Catenulispora sp. GP43: one gene and its partner. The protein of the gene in region 1 interacts with the protein of each later gene in a pairwise test. Links are inferred from orthologs where the notes say so. Each region holds a gene or a part of one and is shown in the gene's direction. Other genes may lie near its edges.

What was found.
Region 2: the proteins of nth (region 1) and aceE interact in binary tests that used the Escherichia coli proteins (3 or more experiments, as listed by UniProt). The link is inferred for Catenulispora sp. GP43 from one-to-one orthologs.

What each region holds. Positions count from the first base shown.
Region 1 is NZ_JBGCCT010000003.1:470,308-476,988, forward strand. Bases 1,208-4,010 are described here. They hold nth (endonuclease III), read left to right. Parts: upstream 1,208-2,132; coding sequence 2,133-2,888; downstream 2,889-4,010. Other genes in these bases: ABH926_RS09470 (cell wall-binding repeat-containing protein), read left to right, coding at 1,208-1,252; ABH926_RS09475 (hypothetical protein), read left to right, coding at 1,391-1,975; ABH926_RS09485 (CoA pyrophosphatase), read left to right, coding at 2,903-3,604; ABH926_RS09490 (MarP family serine protease), read left to right, coding at 3,605-4,010. In the rest of the region: ABH926_RS09465 (oxidoreductase), read right to left, coding at 1-406; more of ABH926_RS09470, read left to right, coding at 980-1,207; more of ABH926_RS09490, read left to right, coding at 4,011-4,786; ABH926_RS09495 (metal-dependent hydrolase), read left to right, coding at 4,900-5,616; ABH926_RS09500 (alpha/beta fold hydrolase), read right to left, coding at 5,621-6,520; ABH926_RS09505 (GNAT family N-acetyltransferase), read left to right, coding at 6,646-6,681. UniProt on the Escherichia coli protein: DNA repair enzyme that has both DNA N-glycosylase activity and AP-lyase activity. The DNA N-glycosylase activity releases various damaged pyrimidines from DNA by cleaving the N-glycosidic bond, leaving an AP (apurinic/apyrimidinic) site.
Region 2 is NZ_JBGCCT010000044.1:16,443-23,674, reverse strand. What follows is about bases 2,147-5,500. They hold aceE (pyruvate dehydrogenase (acetyl-transferring), homodimeric type), read left to right. Parts: upstream 2,147-2,525; coding sequence 2,526-5,300; downstream 5,301-5,500. Other genes in these bases: ABH926_RS49035 (DUF1918 domain-containing protein), read right to left, coding at 2,147-2,332. Outside these bases: ABH926_RS49055 (Tellurium resistance), read right to left, coding at 1-413; ABH926_RS49050 (hypothetical protein), read right to left, coding at 500-850; ABH926_RS49040 (DUF3052 domain-containing protein), read right to left, coding at 1,554-2,063; more of ABH926_RS49035, read right to left, coding at 2,099-2,146; ABH926_RS49025 (tetratricopeptide repeat protein), read left to right, coding at 5,654-7,232. UniProt on the Escherichia coli protein: Component of the pyruvate dehydrogenase (PDH) complex, that catalyzes the overall conversion of pyruvate to acetyl-CoA and CO(2).

The sequences.
Region 1 (6,681 bases):
TGGAGGTGACGGCCATCAGGTGCCCGCGCCGGCGGCGGCGCATGGCGGGTAGCGCGGCGCGCAACGTGGCCACCGCCCCGAAGACGTTGACCTCGAACTGCCGCCGCACCTCGGCCAGCGGCGTCTCCTCGAAGGTCCCCTCCAGGCCGTAGCCGGCGTTCGCGATGACCACGTCCAGGGGCCCGACGGCCGTCTCGACCTCGTCGACCGTGCGCGCGACGGCGTTGTCGTCGGTCACGTCCAGGACGCGGCCGTGGGCCCGTCCGGGGGCGAGGGCTTCGAAGGCCCGCGAGTCCTCCTCGGAGCGCACGGTGCCGGCCACGGTGTGCCCGGCATCCAGGGCGGCCTGCGCGAACGCGCGGCCGAGGCCGCTGCTGACTCCGGTGATGAGCCACTTCTGCTGCATCGTTTCTCCCATCGACGAAAAAAAGTCTACATCATGTCGATTTTCGTCATCGCGGTGTCGATTTTCGGCGGGTTCGCAGAAGGGTGAGATGGCCTCGACCGAACGTATGATCACGTCGTCGCACGCTCGCGCTAGCCTCCCTGACATGCGTCGTCTTGGTTATCGTCGGGCTTCGAGACGGTGGCGGCCGATGGATCGCAGCCCGCGCACGTCGCCGTCGTCGGCGGAGGCTGGGACACCAGCCATGTCGCCGACAACCCGGCGGTGTCGCCGGACGGATCACGCATCGTCTTCGAGGATCAGACCGCCAACACCGTGTGGGTCTGCGACCTGGGCGGCCGGAACGCCCACGAACTCGTCGCCCCGGGGACCTCGGACGTCGGTGGCTCTCCCTTGCAGAACCTGACTCCAGTCCGCTCTGGGCGGACAACGGCACAGTGCTGTTCGCTCGCACCACGCACTCGTACGATCCCACGCACAATCCAGTCGTCATCCCGGCGACCACGATCATGTCGGTGAAGCTGGACGGCACCGGGCTGAAGACCTTTCTGAAGACCCCGACCACCGCCGACTATCCCGTCTCCAAGTCGGCCAACGGACTGCTCCTGTACGCGACGATCCACGGGCGTCTGCGGCCACGACCGCTACGCGACGGCCGCCAACCTCGCCGGCGCCTGGAACGAGGACGTACCGACCGCGACCCCCGTCGGCGTCGCCAGCGGAACGGCCTTCGCGGACAGCCTCACCGGCGGCGCGTACATGGCGCTCATGAACGGCCCGCTGTTGCTGACGGCCACATCTTCGGCGGACCCACCGCGATCTCGCCGGTCGTGGAGGCACGGCTGATCACGGACGCGAAGCGCTGAGCGCCGCCCGGCCGTTCCGCGGCCGGGCGTTCAACCCTGGGGTGGAGGCGTGGTTTCCACCCCCGTCCCACCTCAGGGTTGAAGAAACAGCAGGTCGTCGGCTTGCATAGTCGTAGTCATGACGACAACCGACTGGATCATCGACATCGCGCTCGTCCTGATCGTCTTCCGCCAGCTGCGCGAGGAGCGGATCTCCAAGGCCACGTTCATCGTGCCGATCGCGATGATCACCTTCGCGGCGAAGAACTACCTGCACGGCATCCCCACCGCCGGCAACGACCTGGTGCTGATCGCTGTGTTCACCGGTGTCGGCGTCGTGTTCGGCCTGTTCGGCGGCCTGCTCACCCGGATGCGGATGCTGCAGGGCCACGCACACATCAAGGCCACCGCCGGCGCCGCCGCACTGTGGGTCATCAGCATGGGTTTCCGCCTGGGCTTCGCGGTCTGGTCCTCCCACCCCTCCGGCGCCGCACACCTGACCAAGTTCTCGGCCGCCCACGACATCACCAGCGGCCAGGCCTGGGTCACCGCCCTGATCCTGATGGCCTTCAGCGAAGTCATCGTCCGACTGAGCACCATCGGCGCCCGCGCCTGGACCCTGTCCTCGCGCACCACGCAGACACAGATCCGGACCCGGACGGCGCCGCAGAACCAGGGCCAGAACCGGAACCGCGAGTACGTGATGACGGCCGGCCGCCGGTGAGCGAAGGCGCGCGACCAGATTCTCGCCAAGCGAGGCCCGGCACCCAGGTGCCGGGCCTCGGCCGTCGTCCGCCGCGGCCCGCTTCACCCCGCCGCCATCGGGTGACGACCGCGAGTTCACACCCGCCTCTTAGGTTCATCGGCTTACAGTGGAGCCCATGACCCGAGCCGCCGCCGACGTCTCCGACGTGAAGACAGCGAAGCCGGAGACCCACACGGCGCTGGTCAGGCGCGCCCGCAAGATCTACCGCGAGCTCAGCGACGTCTACCCGTACGCCAAGTGCGAGCTGGACTTCGAGGACCCCTACCAGCTCCTCACCGCGGTCATCTTGTCCGCCCAGTCCACCGACGTCGGAGTGAACAAGGTCACGCCCGCGCTGTTCCGGCGCTACCCGACGCCCGCCGACCTGGCCTCCGCCGATCCCGAGGAGCTCGAGGCGCTGATCAAGCCCACCGGGTTCTTCCACAACAAGGCGAAGTCGCTGCTGGGCATGTCGAAGGCGGTGGTCACCGACTACGGCGGGCAGGTGCCGGGCAAGCTCAACGAGCTGGTGAAGCTTCCGGGGGTCGGCCGCAAGACCGCCAATGTCGTGCTCGGCGACGCGTTCGGCGTCCCCGGCATCACGGTCGACACCCATTTCGGGCGCCTGGTGCGCCGCTGGGGGTGGACCGATCTGGAGGACCCGGTCAAGGTCGAGCACGCCATCGGCGAGTTGTTCCCGCGCAAGGACTGGACGCTGCTCTCGCACCGGACCATCTACCACGGCCGGCGGGTCTGCCATGCGAAGAAGCCGGCGTGCGGAGCGTGCCCGATCGCGAAGCTGTGCCCCAGCCGGGGGATCGGGGAGCAGGATCCGGTGAAGGCGGCCGCGCTGCTGAAGTACAAGCCGGGGGAAGGCGGTCTGCCGCTGTGAGCGTTGCGCACGACATGGACATTCCGATAGCCGATCCGCTGCCCGACTGGCTGCTTCCGCTCGCCCGCGCCGCCGAGAACGGGAGCGGGATGGGGCCCCGGTTCCAGCGGCCCGCGGATCTGGCCGGGGAGCCCCGGCGCTCCGCCGTGCTCATCCTGTTCGGTGAGGATCCCGTCGAGGGGCCCGACGTGTTGTTCGTCGAGCGCGCCAAGACGCTGCGGAACCATCCCGGCCAGCCGGCGTTCCCCGGCGGTGCCGTGGACCCCGGGGAGGGGCCGGTGGCGACCGCGCTGCGGGAGGCCAACGAGGAGACCGACCTGGATCCGGACGGGGTCCAGGTCTTCGGGATCCTGCCCGATCAGTACGTCTTCCCCTCGGACTTCCTGGTGACGCCGGTATTGGGCTGGTGGCGCGCCCCGAGCCCGGTGCGGGTGCGCGATCCGCGGGAGGTCGCCTCGGTGCGCCGGATCGCGGTGCGCGAGCTGGTCGACCCGGCCAACCGGATGCTGGTCGGCAACCCTTCGGGGCGGTCGAGCCCGGCCTTCGAGGCGGGCTCGCTGTTGATCTGGGGTTTCACCGCCGCGCTCCTGGACGGGGTGCTCAGGGCGGGCGGATGGGAACAGCCGTGGGACACCGGGCGGGTCGAGCCGCTGCCGCAGGAGGTGCTCGCGCTGGCGTTCCGCAGCCGCGGGGCGCCGGGGGGAGAAGATAAGTAGATGGACATCCTCGACATCCTGCTGCTGCTGGTCGTGGCGGCGTTCGCGGTCTCCGGGTATCGGCAGGGTTTCGTCGTCGGAGTGGTCTCCTTCGCGGGCTTCCTCGGCGGTCTGGCGCTGGGCTTCGTGATCGTCCCGACGTTCCTGGACCGCTCCTCGGCGAGCCTGCTGGCCTCGGTGATAGCGCTGTGCGCGGTGCTGGCGCTGGCGGTGGTCGGGCAGGTGCTCGGCTCGATGCTGGGCGGCAAGCTGCGCGAGGCCATCACCTGGGAGCCGGCCCGGCTGGTGGACGCGGTGAGCGGCGCGGTGGTGTCGGTGGTCGCGGTGCTGATGGTGGCCTGGTTCCTGGGCCTGGCGCTGTTCACGTCCTCGGTGCCGACCATCAGCGACCAGGTGCGCTCCTCCAGCATCCTCAAGGGCATGACCCAGGTGCTGCCGCAGGGCGCCAACCAGTGGTTCAACGGGTTCTCCAACGTCCTGAACCGCAATGGCTTCCCGCAGGTGTTCGCGCCCTTCCAGGCCGAGGACCCGGCGAACGTCCCGGCCCCGGACCAGTCGCTGGTGGGCAGCCCGGTGATCGCCGCCGACCGGGCCTCGATCGTGAAGATCCGCGGCCAGGCCCCCTCCTGCGGCAAGGACATCGAGGGCTCCGGGTTCGTGTACGCGCCCGGCAAGGTGATGACCAACGCGCACGTGGTCGGCGGCACCCGCTCGCTGGTGGTGCGCCAGTCCAACAACCGGCAGTACGCGGCCACCGTGGTGCTGTTCGACCCCAAGCGCGACATCGCGGTGCTGGACGTCCCCGGCCTGAAGGCCCCGCAGCTGAACTTCGACCTGGACGGCAAGGCCAACGACTCCGCGATGGTGGTCGGCTACCCCGAGGACGGCCCGTTCAGCGTCGACCCCGCGCGCATCCGCGAGCAGATCACCGCGACCGGCGCCGACATCTACTCCAACGGCAACGTCCGGCGCCAGGTGTTCGCGCTCTACGCGCAGGTGCAGCAGGGCAACTCCGGCGGCCCGCTGCTGTCCACCGACGGCCGGGTGCTCGGCGTGGTGTTCGCCAAGTCGCTGGAGGACAAGAACACCGGGTACGCGCTGACCGCGCAGGAGGTCTCCTCCGACGCGTCCGCCGGCGCCGCCACCGACGTTCCGGTGAACACGCAGGCCTGCGCGATCTGAGGCGCCGGGCCGGCGACCCGGTTTTTCAGCCCTCTGCCGCACTGACCTCCGTCGTGCCCTCCTGATACGTTCATGCCACTGTCGGCGAAGCACAACCAGGGGGCGGATCGGCCATGCTCGGGCACTCACACGCGACCAGCGGCGGACTGGCCTGGGCGGCGGCCGCCTCGGCGCTGCCGATGAGCGTCCTGGCCTATCCGGCCATGCATGGCTCCACCGCGCACATCCAGGTCAAGGACCTGATCTTCGGGACCTTCATCACGGCCGGAGCGGCGCTGCTGCCGGACATCGACCACCCGAACGGCACCATCGCGCACGCGATCGGGCCGATCACCCACAACCTGTGCAGGGCGATCGAGAAGATCAGCGGCGGGCACCGGCACGCCACGCACTCGTTCGCCTTCGTCGCCGCCGTCACCTACGGCACCTGGGCCGGCGAGAAGTACCTCGGGCGCTACTTCACCCTCGGCCTGGTGTTCTTCATGCTGGCGCTGGCCGCCCGGGCGCTGAACCTGTGCCCGCCGGGAGAAGGGCTTCACGCCTACGGGCCCTGTATCCTGCTGGCCGGCGGCGGCACGGTCCTGATGGACCGCTGGATCGCCAGCGCGCCGAGCTGGCTGCCGTTCGCCATAGGCCTCGGGGCGCTGACCCATCTGGCGGGTGACTGTCTCACCGACCACGGCTGCCGGCTGTTCTGGCCGTTCACGCTGCGCACCGGGATACCGCTGATCCAGCGCACCGGCAACAAGATGGAGACCTGGTTCCTGGCGCCGGCGATGGCCGTGGGGTGCGCGGTGCTGCTCTACATAAAGACTTCTGGGAAGTCGTAGTCGGCTAGCTCTTCAGCCAGTCGATCAGCTCGCCGTTGAAGCGCATCGGCGCCTCCTCCTGCGGGAAGTGGCCGATGCCCTCCAGCAGCCGCCAGCGGTACGCGGCGGTCACGTAGCGGCCCGAGCCGCGCGCGATGTGCGGCAGCAGGGCGTTGTCGAGCTCGCCCTGCAGGTGCAGAACCGGCACCTTGACCTCGGTGCGCATGCGCTGCGCGTACCGCATGCCGTCGGGGCGGACCAGGGACCTGATGAGCCAGCGGTAGTACTCCAGCGAGGAGTGCGCGGCGCCGGGGACGAGCATCGCCTCGCGGTAGCGCTGCGCGACGTCCAGCTCCGGCCAGCCGGTCGCGCCCCATTCCGCGAGCAGCTGCTCGACCAGCATGGCCGCGTCGCGGGTCAGTGCCTTCTCCGGGGCCCACGGCCGCTGGGCGGACCACATGTAGCGGGCCGCCGAGATCTGCCTGGGATCGGTCAGCAGGCCCTGGCGGAGCCGGCGCGGATGGGCCGAACCGGTGACGGCCAGGCGGTTCACCGCGGCCGGGCGGAAGACCGCCGCGGTCCAGCCCAGGAAGGCGCCCCAGTCGTGGCCGACCAGGGTGGCGTTGGACTGGCCGAGGGCGCGGATGACGCCGGTGACGTCCATCGTCAGGGTCAGCGGGTCGTAGCCGCGCGGGGTCTTGTCGCTGCCGCCGTAGCCGCGCAGGTCCATGGCCACCGCGCGGAAACCGGCGTCGGCCACCGCCGGGAGCTGGTGGCGCCAGGACCACCAGAACTCCGGGAAGCCGTGCAGGAACAGCACCAGCGGGCCCTCCCCCATCTCGGCGACGTGGAAGCGGGCGCCGTTCGCGGTGATGTCGCGGTGCGTCCACGGGCCGGCCAGGCGGATCGGATCGGAATCCTGCATGGGATCAGCCTGCCATGGGGAGCAGGCCGAAGGGGGCCGCGTTCACGCTCCGTGAGGCGTCGCGCGACCCGCCGCCGGGTGAATATCTGCTCGCTGTCGGGACGAAGCGGTGTTAGCCATGGACTATGAGCTCCAACGGCGCCTACCATCCGATCCGTCCC
Region 2 (7,232 bases), on another replicon or contig:
GCGTGGTCCAGGTTGATGAACAGGTTCTCGCCTATGGCGCTGCCGCTGCGGTCGTCCTGGTCCAGGCGGATGTAGGGCGGGCGTTCGAAGTCGCCTCGGCGGTGGCCCAGGGCCTGGACCACGCCGCGCTGGCCGGCCGTGAACTCGTACAGGCAGCCCAGGTCCAGGTCGACGAGGCGGCCGTGGCTGATCGGCGGGGGTTCCAGGCGGCGGGAGGAGAGTTTGAGGCCTCCGGTGGGGCGCGGGGTGGGGATCATCGGGAGCTGGTCCCAGATGAGGTTCACGCGCAGTGTGCCCGCGGCGGCGCCGCGGCTGGTGAGCGACTGGACCGGTCTGGCCGCTGTCATCTTCTCGACGCGGCCGCCCCCCTCGCCGTCGTCGGACGCCCTGATGATCATCCGGTTCAGGCGCATGGCGGTACCCCCTGGCTGATGAAGTTGTCTGACATCCCTATCCATCTGACTACAGTTTGCTACCCCGTGGGGGCAAGCCGGAACGCTCAGTCGGTTCTCTGGCCGAAATGCCGCTCCAGGGCCGCGTGCACGTCTTCGGACAAGGTGGTGACGCCGGAGCGCGACTCGGTGGCCGCCTCGGCTCTCTCGGGGGTCGCGGCGGCCTCGGGGGTCACGTGGTCCTCGGCTCCGCAGTCCTTGCATTGCGTGTTGCCAAGTGCGCGGACCAGGCGGGGCGAGCCGCAGGCGGCGCAGTGCGCCAGGTCGGCGGTCCAGTCGCGGCCGCGCTGGCAGTCCGGGCAGACCAGGACCTGCTCCCCCGCGCGCACGCCCCGCCGCCACGGTGACGCGCCGCGGACCGGGTCGGTCTGGCGGGCGCCGCAGCGGTGGCAGGGCATGGCGTGATGGTTTCCTATGCGGGTGAGTCGCCGGCGGCGGTGCGCCGGCGAGCCGGATGGTTGTCTTACACCCCGGCCGCGGCCAGCGCGGCCCGGTAATCGTCCAGTGAGCGCGCGTCCGCCAGACCGTTCACCACGGTCCAGCGCACCACACCCTCTCGGTCGATCAGGAAGGTCCCTCGGACGGCGCAACCGCGCTCGGCGTCGAAGACCCCGTACGCGCGCGCCGCCCCGCCGTGCGGCCAGTGGTCGGCCAGCAGCGGGAAGCCGAAGCCGGCTTCGTCGGCGTACGCGCGCAGCGAGTACAGCGCGTCGCACGACGCCGCGAGCACCTGGACGTGCTCGTTCTGGAAGTCGCCGACGCTCTCGTGGATCGCCTGCAGCTCCGAGCCGCAGACCCGGGAGAAGGCGAAGGGATAGAAGACCAGCAGCACGGCCTGCTTCCCCCGGAAATCCTCCAGGGAGACGCTCTGTCCGTGCTGGTCGGTCAGGGTGAAGGCCGGCGCCCGATCGCCGACCGCCGGGACCGGTGGCTGCTCGGCCTGGACCTGCGAGGCCGCCCCGGGGCCGGAACCGGAACCGGCTCCGGAACCCGCTCCGGAACCTGGGCGGGGCACGCCTGCCGGGCCGGCCGGCGCCGGACTGTTCGAGGGATGGATGGAAGGGCCGCCGTCAGGCGGCCCGTTCGGGGAGGACATCGCCGCTAGTTCTCCGTGCTGTCGGCCTTGGCCCGGACCGTGGACTTGGCCAGCTTGCCGCCGGCCTTCGGGCTCACCAGCCGGGTGCCGGACCAGTCCGGGCCGGCGCTGATGCTGGAGGTCGCCGACAGTCCGGCCGTGGGGGCCGCTTCGCCGATGTCGCTGGGCTCCACGTGCCCCGGGCGCCCGGCCTTGGGCGTCAGGAGCCAGATCGGGCCGCCGTCGGCCAGCGAGGTCAGCGCGTCGACCAGGTTGTCCACCAGGTCGCCGTCGTCCGTACGGTGCCACAGCACCACGGCGTCGACCACGCCCTCGAAGTCCACGTCGACCAGATCCGCGCCGATCGTGTCCATGATGGCCTGACGCAGTTCCTCGTCGCAGTCCTCGTCCCAGCCGAGTTCCTGCACCACTTCGCCGGCCTGGAAGCCCAGGCGCACCGCCAGCGGGTTTGCGGCGGCCTGAACCGTGTCCGCGACCGCGCCCACGGAACTGTCCTCCTTCATGTCGTTCTGCATTCCCCTAGTCCATACGCCGGAAGCCCAAGACGCAACTACCCGTCGGACGGCGAGTCCGGCGCGGTGTCGCCGCCGGCGGGCGCGGAGGCGCCGTGTTCGACGACCGCGTCGGGTCCGGGGAACACCAGTCCCTGGTGCCCGTCGTCGAACCGGACCAGGTAGGGAGGGGTGCCAGAGTCCCCCTGGACCTCGATGATCTCGCCGCTGCGGTCCATCTCGCCGACGTGGGCGGCGTGCACGTGAAGCCGGTCTCCAACTGTTGCTCGCATGTCTTCAGTTCACACCCGGACTCCGGCGAAGACCACCCGGACTCCGGCGAAGACCACCCCTCGGCACGCATTTATACCGGTCTATACCGGTTACCATCGAGTAGATGTGACGTCCACGGCATGCGCGTTAGACGATGGTGGACGATGTAACCGAGAAGATCTACAAGATCTGTGTCTAGGTTGAAGGACGACAGTGGCACCCGGACAAGAGCGATTCCCCATCATCAGTGACGGCCTGCCCACTCAGCTGCCGGACGTGGATCCGAACGAGACAGCGGAGTGGATCGAGTCCCTGGACTCGGTCGTCAACGAACAGGGCCGCCAGCGTGCGCGGTACCTGATGCTGCGCCTCCTCCAGGAAGCCCGCGCGAAACAGGTCGGCGTGCCGGGCCTGCGCTCCACGGACTACATCAACACGATCCCGCCGGAGGCGGAGCCGTGGTTCCCCGGGGATGAGGACATCGAGCGCCGGATCCGTGCGTTCATCCGGTGGAACGCCGCCATCATGGTGTCCCGGGCGAACCGTCCGGGCCTGGGCGTCGGCGGCCACATCGCCACCTACGCCTCGGCCGCGTCGCTGTACGAAGTGGGCTTCAACCACTTCTTCCGCGGCAAGGACCACGGCGAGTCCGGCGACCAGGTCTACTTCCAGGGCCACGCCTCGCCGGGCATCTACGCCCGCGCGTTCCTCGAGGGCCGGCTCACCGAGCAGCACCTGGACGGCTTCCGCCAGGAGACCTCCCAGGCGCCCTACGGCCTGTCCTCCTACCCGCACCCGCGCTTGATGCCGGACTTCTGGGAGTTCCCGACCGTCTCGATGGGCCTGGGCCCGATCGGCGCGATCTACCAGGCGCGGTTCAACAAGTACATGTACTCGCGCGGCATCGCGGACACCTCGCGCAGCCATGTCTGGGCGTTCCTCGGCGACGGCGAGACCGACGAGCCGGAGTCGCTCGGCGCGATCGGCCTGGCCGCCCGCGACGAGCTGGACAACCTGACCTTCGTGATCAACTGCAACCTGCAGCGCCTGGACGGCCCGGTGCGCGGCAACGGCAAGATCATCCAGGAGTTGGAGTCCACCTTCCGCGGCGCCGGCTGGAACGTCATCAAGGTGATCTGGGGCCGCGACTGGGACCCGCTGCTGGCCCAGGACACCGACGGCGCGCTGGTGAACAAGATGAACACCACGCCCGACGGCCAGTTCCAGACCTACTCGGTGGAGACCGGCGACTACATCCGCGAGAACTTCTTCGGGGACGACGCCCGGCTGCGCAAGATGGTCTCCGGCATGTCCGACGACCAGCTGCGCACCCTGTCGCGCGGCGGCCACGACTACCGCAAGGTCTACGCGGCGTTCAAGGCGGCCCGGGAGCACACCGGCCAGCCGACCGTGATCCTGGCCCACACCATCAAGGGCTGGACGCTGGGCGAGCACTTCGAGGCGCGCAACGCCACGCACCAGATGAAGAAGCTCACCAAGGCCGAGCTCAAGAGCTTCCGCGACCGGCTGCACCTGCCGATCACGGACGCCCAGCTGGAGGCGGACCTGCCGCCGTACTTCCACCCGGGCGAGAACTCCCCCGAGATCCAGTACATGAAGGAGCGCCGCGCCGCGCTCGGCGGCTACCTGCCGCGCCGCCAGGTGCGCACCAAGCCGCTGATCCTGCCCGGCGACGACGTCTACGGGCAGCTGAAGAAGGGCTCCGGCAAGCAGGCGATGGCCACCACCATGGCCTTCGTCCGGCTGCTGAAGGACCTGATGCGGGACAAGAACATCGGCGCGCGGTTCGTGCCGATCATCCCGGACGAGGCCCGCACCTTCGGCATGGACTCGCTGTTCCCGACCGCGAAGATCTACTCGCCGCACGGCCAGACCTACGACGCCGTGGACCGCGACCTGCTGCTGTCGTACAAGGAGTCCACGCAGGGCCAGATCCTGCACGAGGGCATCAGCGAGGCCGGCTCGACGGCGTCCCTGGTGGCCGCGGGCAGCTCCTACGCCACGCACGGCGAGGCCACGATCCCGGTCTACATCTTCTACTCGATGTTCGGGTTCCAGCGGACCGGCGACCAGTTCTGGCAGATGGCCGACCAGCTCGGGCGCGGCTTCGTGCTGGGCGCCACGGCCGGGCGCACCACGCTGACCGGCGAGGGCCTGCAGCACGCCGACGGCCACTCGCACCTGCTGGCGTCCACGAACCCGGCGGCGGTCGCCTACGACCCGGCGTTCGCGTTCGAGATCAGCCACATCGTGCAGGACGGTCTGCGCCGCATGTACGGGTCCTCCGAGGAGCACCCGCACGGCGAGGACGTGTTCTACTACGTCACCGTCTACAACGAGCCGTACCAGCAGCCCGCTGAGCCGGCCGGCGTGGACACCGAGGGCATCCTGAAGGGCCTGTACCGCTACGCGGCCGCCCCGGAGGGCCCGGCCGACCGGCCCAAGGCGCAGATCCTGGCCTCGGGCGTCGGCGTCACCTGGGCGCTGAAGGCGCAGCAGATGCTGGCCGAGGAGTGGGGCGTGGCCGCGGACGTGTGGTCGGCCACCTCCTGGACCGAGCTGCGCCGCGACGCACTGGCCGCCGACGAGCGCGCGCTGCTCTACCCCGAGGAGGAGCCGCGCGTGCCCTACGTCACCCAGACGCTGGGCGCCACCGAGGGCCCGATCGTCGCGGTGTCGGACTGGATGCGCGCGGTCCCGGACCAGATCGCGCAGTGGGTGCCGGGCGACGCGACGTCGCCGCAGCGGTACACCTCGCTGGGCGCCGACGGCTTCGGCTTCGCGGACACCCGCGGCGCCGCGCGCCGGTTCTTCCACATCGACGCCGAGTCGGTGGTGACCGCCGTCCTGGCCCAGCTCGCCAAGCGCGGCGAGGTCAAGCGGGAGGCCCCGGCCGAGGCGATCCGCAAGTACCAGCTGCACGACGTGCGCGCCGCGGGCGCCGGCCCGACCGGCGGCGAGGCGTGAGGACGCGCTGAGGCACGAGCACGACAGAGCGCCCCGACCGGATCTTTCCGGTCGGGGCGCTCTGTCGTGCTGGCGGGAAACCTCGAAAACCACAGCCGCGCCTTGCGGAACCCCCCACGAGTTCCGCAAGACGCGGTGAAGTCGGCCGTCGCAACCCCCGTTGACAGCGCACAGCCTCCCGGGCTCCGCCCCACGCAGCCGGGGTGCCGCCGCACCATCCGCTGCGCGACTCGCACGTCGAGATTAAGCATTGGCGATACTCGGAGGCGAGAATCCCGTACAACTCCGTACACTCATCCGCAAGCCGTAGACCTGCGGCGATCCTCGCCGAACGGTGTCATGGAAGGGTTTGTGTGACGGACCAGACCATCTCCGCCGCCCCCGACCCGGTCGGCAGCGTGGACCTCGCCGACTTCATCGAGCGGCTGCGGACGCTGCGCGCGTATGCCGGCTCGCCGCCCTTCCGCCTCCTGGCCAAGCGCGTCGGCCCACTGCTCAAACCGCCGCAGGACGTCACTCACTCCACCATCAGCGACGTCTTCGACCCGGCGCGCCGCCGGCTGAACCACGAACTGGTCGCGGCGATCGTGCAGGCGCTCGGGGTGCCCGAGACGCAGGCGGCGCGGTGGCGGGCGGCCTGTGTGGCGGCGCACGCGACCCGGCGGGCCGCGGGGACCGGCGGGGTGTTCCGCCAGCTGCCGGCCGAGCTGGCGACGTTCACGGGCCGGCGGGAGGAACTGGCCGAGCTGGCCGCCCTGGTCGGACTGGCCGGGCAAGCCGGGCAGGGGCAGGCCGGGCAAGCCGGCGGCGCGCAGGCACCGCGCACCGTAGTCGTCTCGGCGATCGAGGGCATGGCCGGCGTCGGCAAAACCCAGCTGGCCATCCGCGCCGCGCACGAACTGGTCCGGGCCGGGCGCTTCGCCGACGTGCAGCTCTACGTGAACCTGCGGGGCTTCGACGCCGAGGCGGCCCCGGCCGACCCGGCCGACGTCCTGGACTCCTTCCTGCGCCAGCTGGAGGTGCCGGCGCGGGCCATCCCGGCCGACCGGGACGAGCGCGCGGCGATGTTCCGCGACCGGATCGCCGGCCGCGACGCCCTGCTGGTCCTGGACAACGCCGCCGACGAGGCGCAGGTCGCCGACCTGATCCCGGCCGACCCGCGCTGCCTGGTGCTGGTCACCAGCCGCCGGAACCTGGCCGGCCTGGACGGCGCGCACCTGTTCCGGCTGGGCGTCTTCCCGCTGCGCGACGCGCTGGAGCTGCTGGCGCGGATCGTGGGCCGGGCCCGCGTGGACGCCGAGCCGGAGGCCGCCGCCGAGGTGGTGCGGCTGTGCGGGCTGCTGCCGCTGGCGGTGTCGCTGGCCGCCGCCCGGCTGCGCTCGCGGCCGTCCTGGAGCCTGGAGCGGCTGGCGGCGTACCTGCGCGACAGCGGCCTGGACGCGGTGCGCGCCGGCGGCCGAGAGCTGCGTCCGGTCTTCGACTTGTCCTACCGCGACCTGCCGCCGGCCACGGCGCGCGCCTTCCGGCTGCTGAGCCTGCATCCCGGCCGCGGCTTCACCAGCGGCGCGGTGGCGGCGCTGGCCGGCACCTCGGAGGGCGCGGCCCGCGGCGCCCTGGAGGCGCTGGTCGACGAGAACCTGGTCGAGCAGCGCACCGCGGACCGCTACGAGCTCCACGACCTGCTGCACGCCTACGCGCTGGAGCGCGCCGAGGCCGATGAGAGCGCGGCGGAGCGGGATGAGGCGCTGGCGCGGCTGGTGTCGTGGTACCTGCACACGGCCGAGAACGTCTCGCGGGCCGTGGAGAAGCGGCGTCTGCTGGAGACCGTGCCGCCGCGGCCCGGCGAGCCGTCGGCGCCGGCATTCGACTCGGCGCTGGAGGCGATGGCCTGGTACGACGCCGAACGCGAGAACCTCGGCGCGGTCCTGGCGC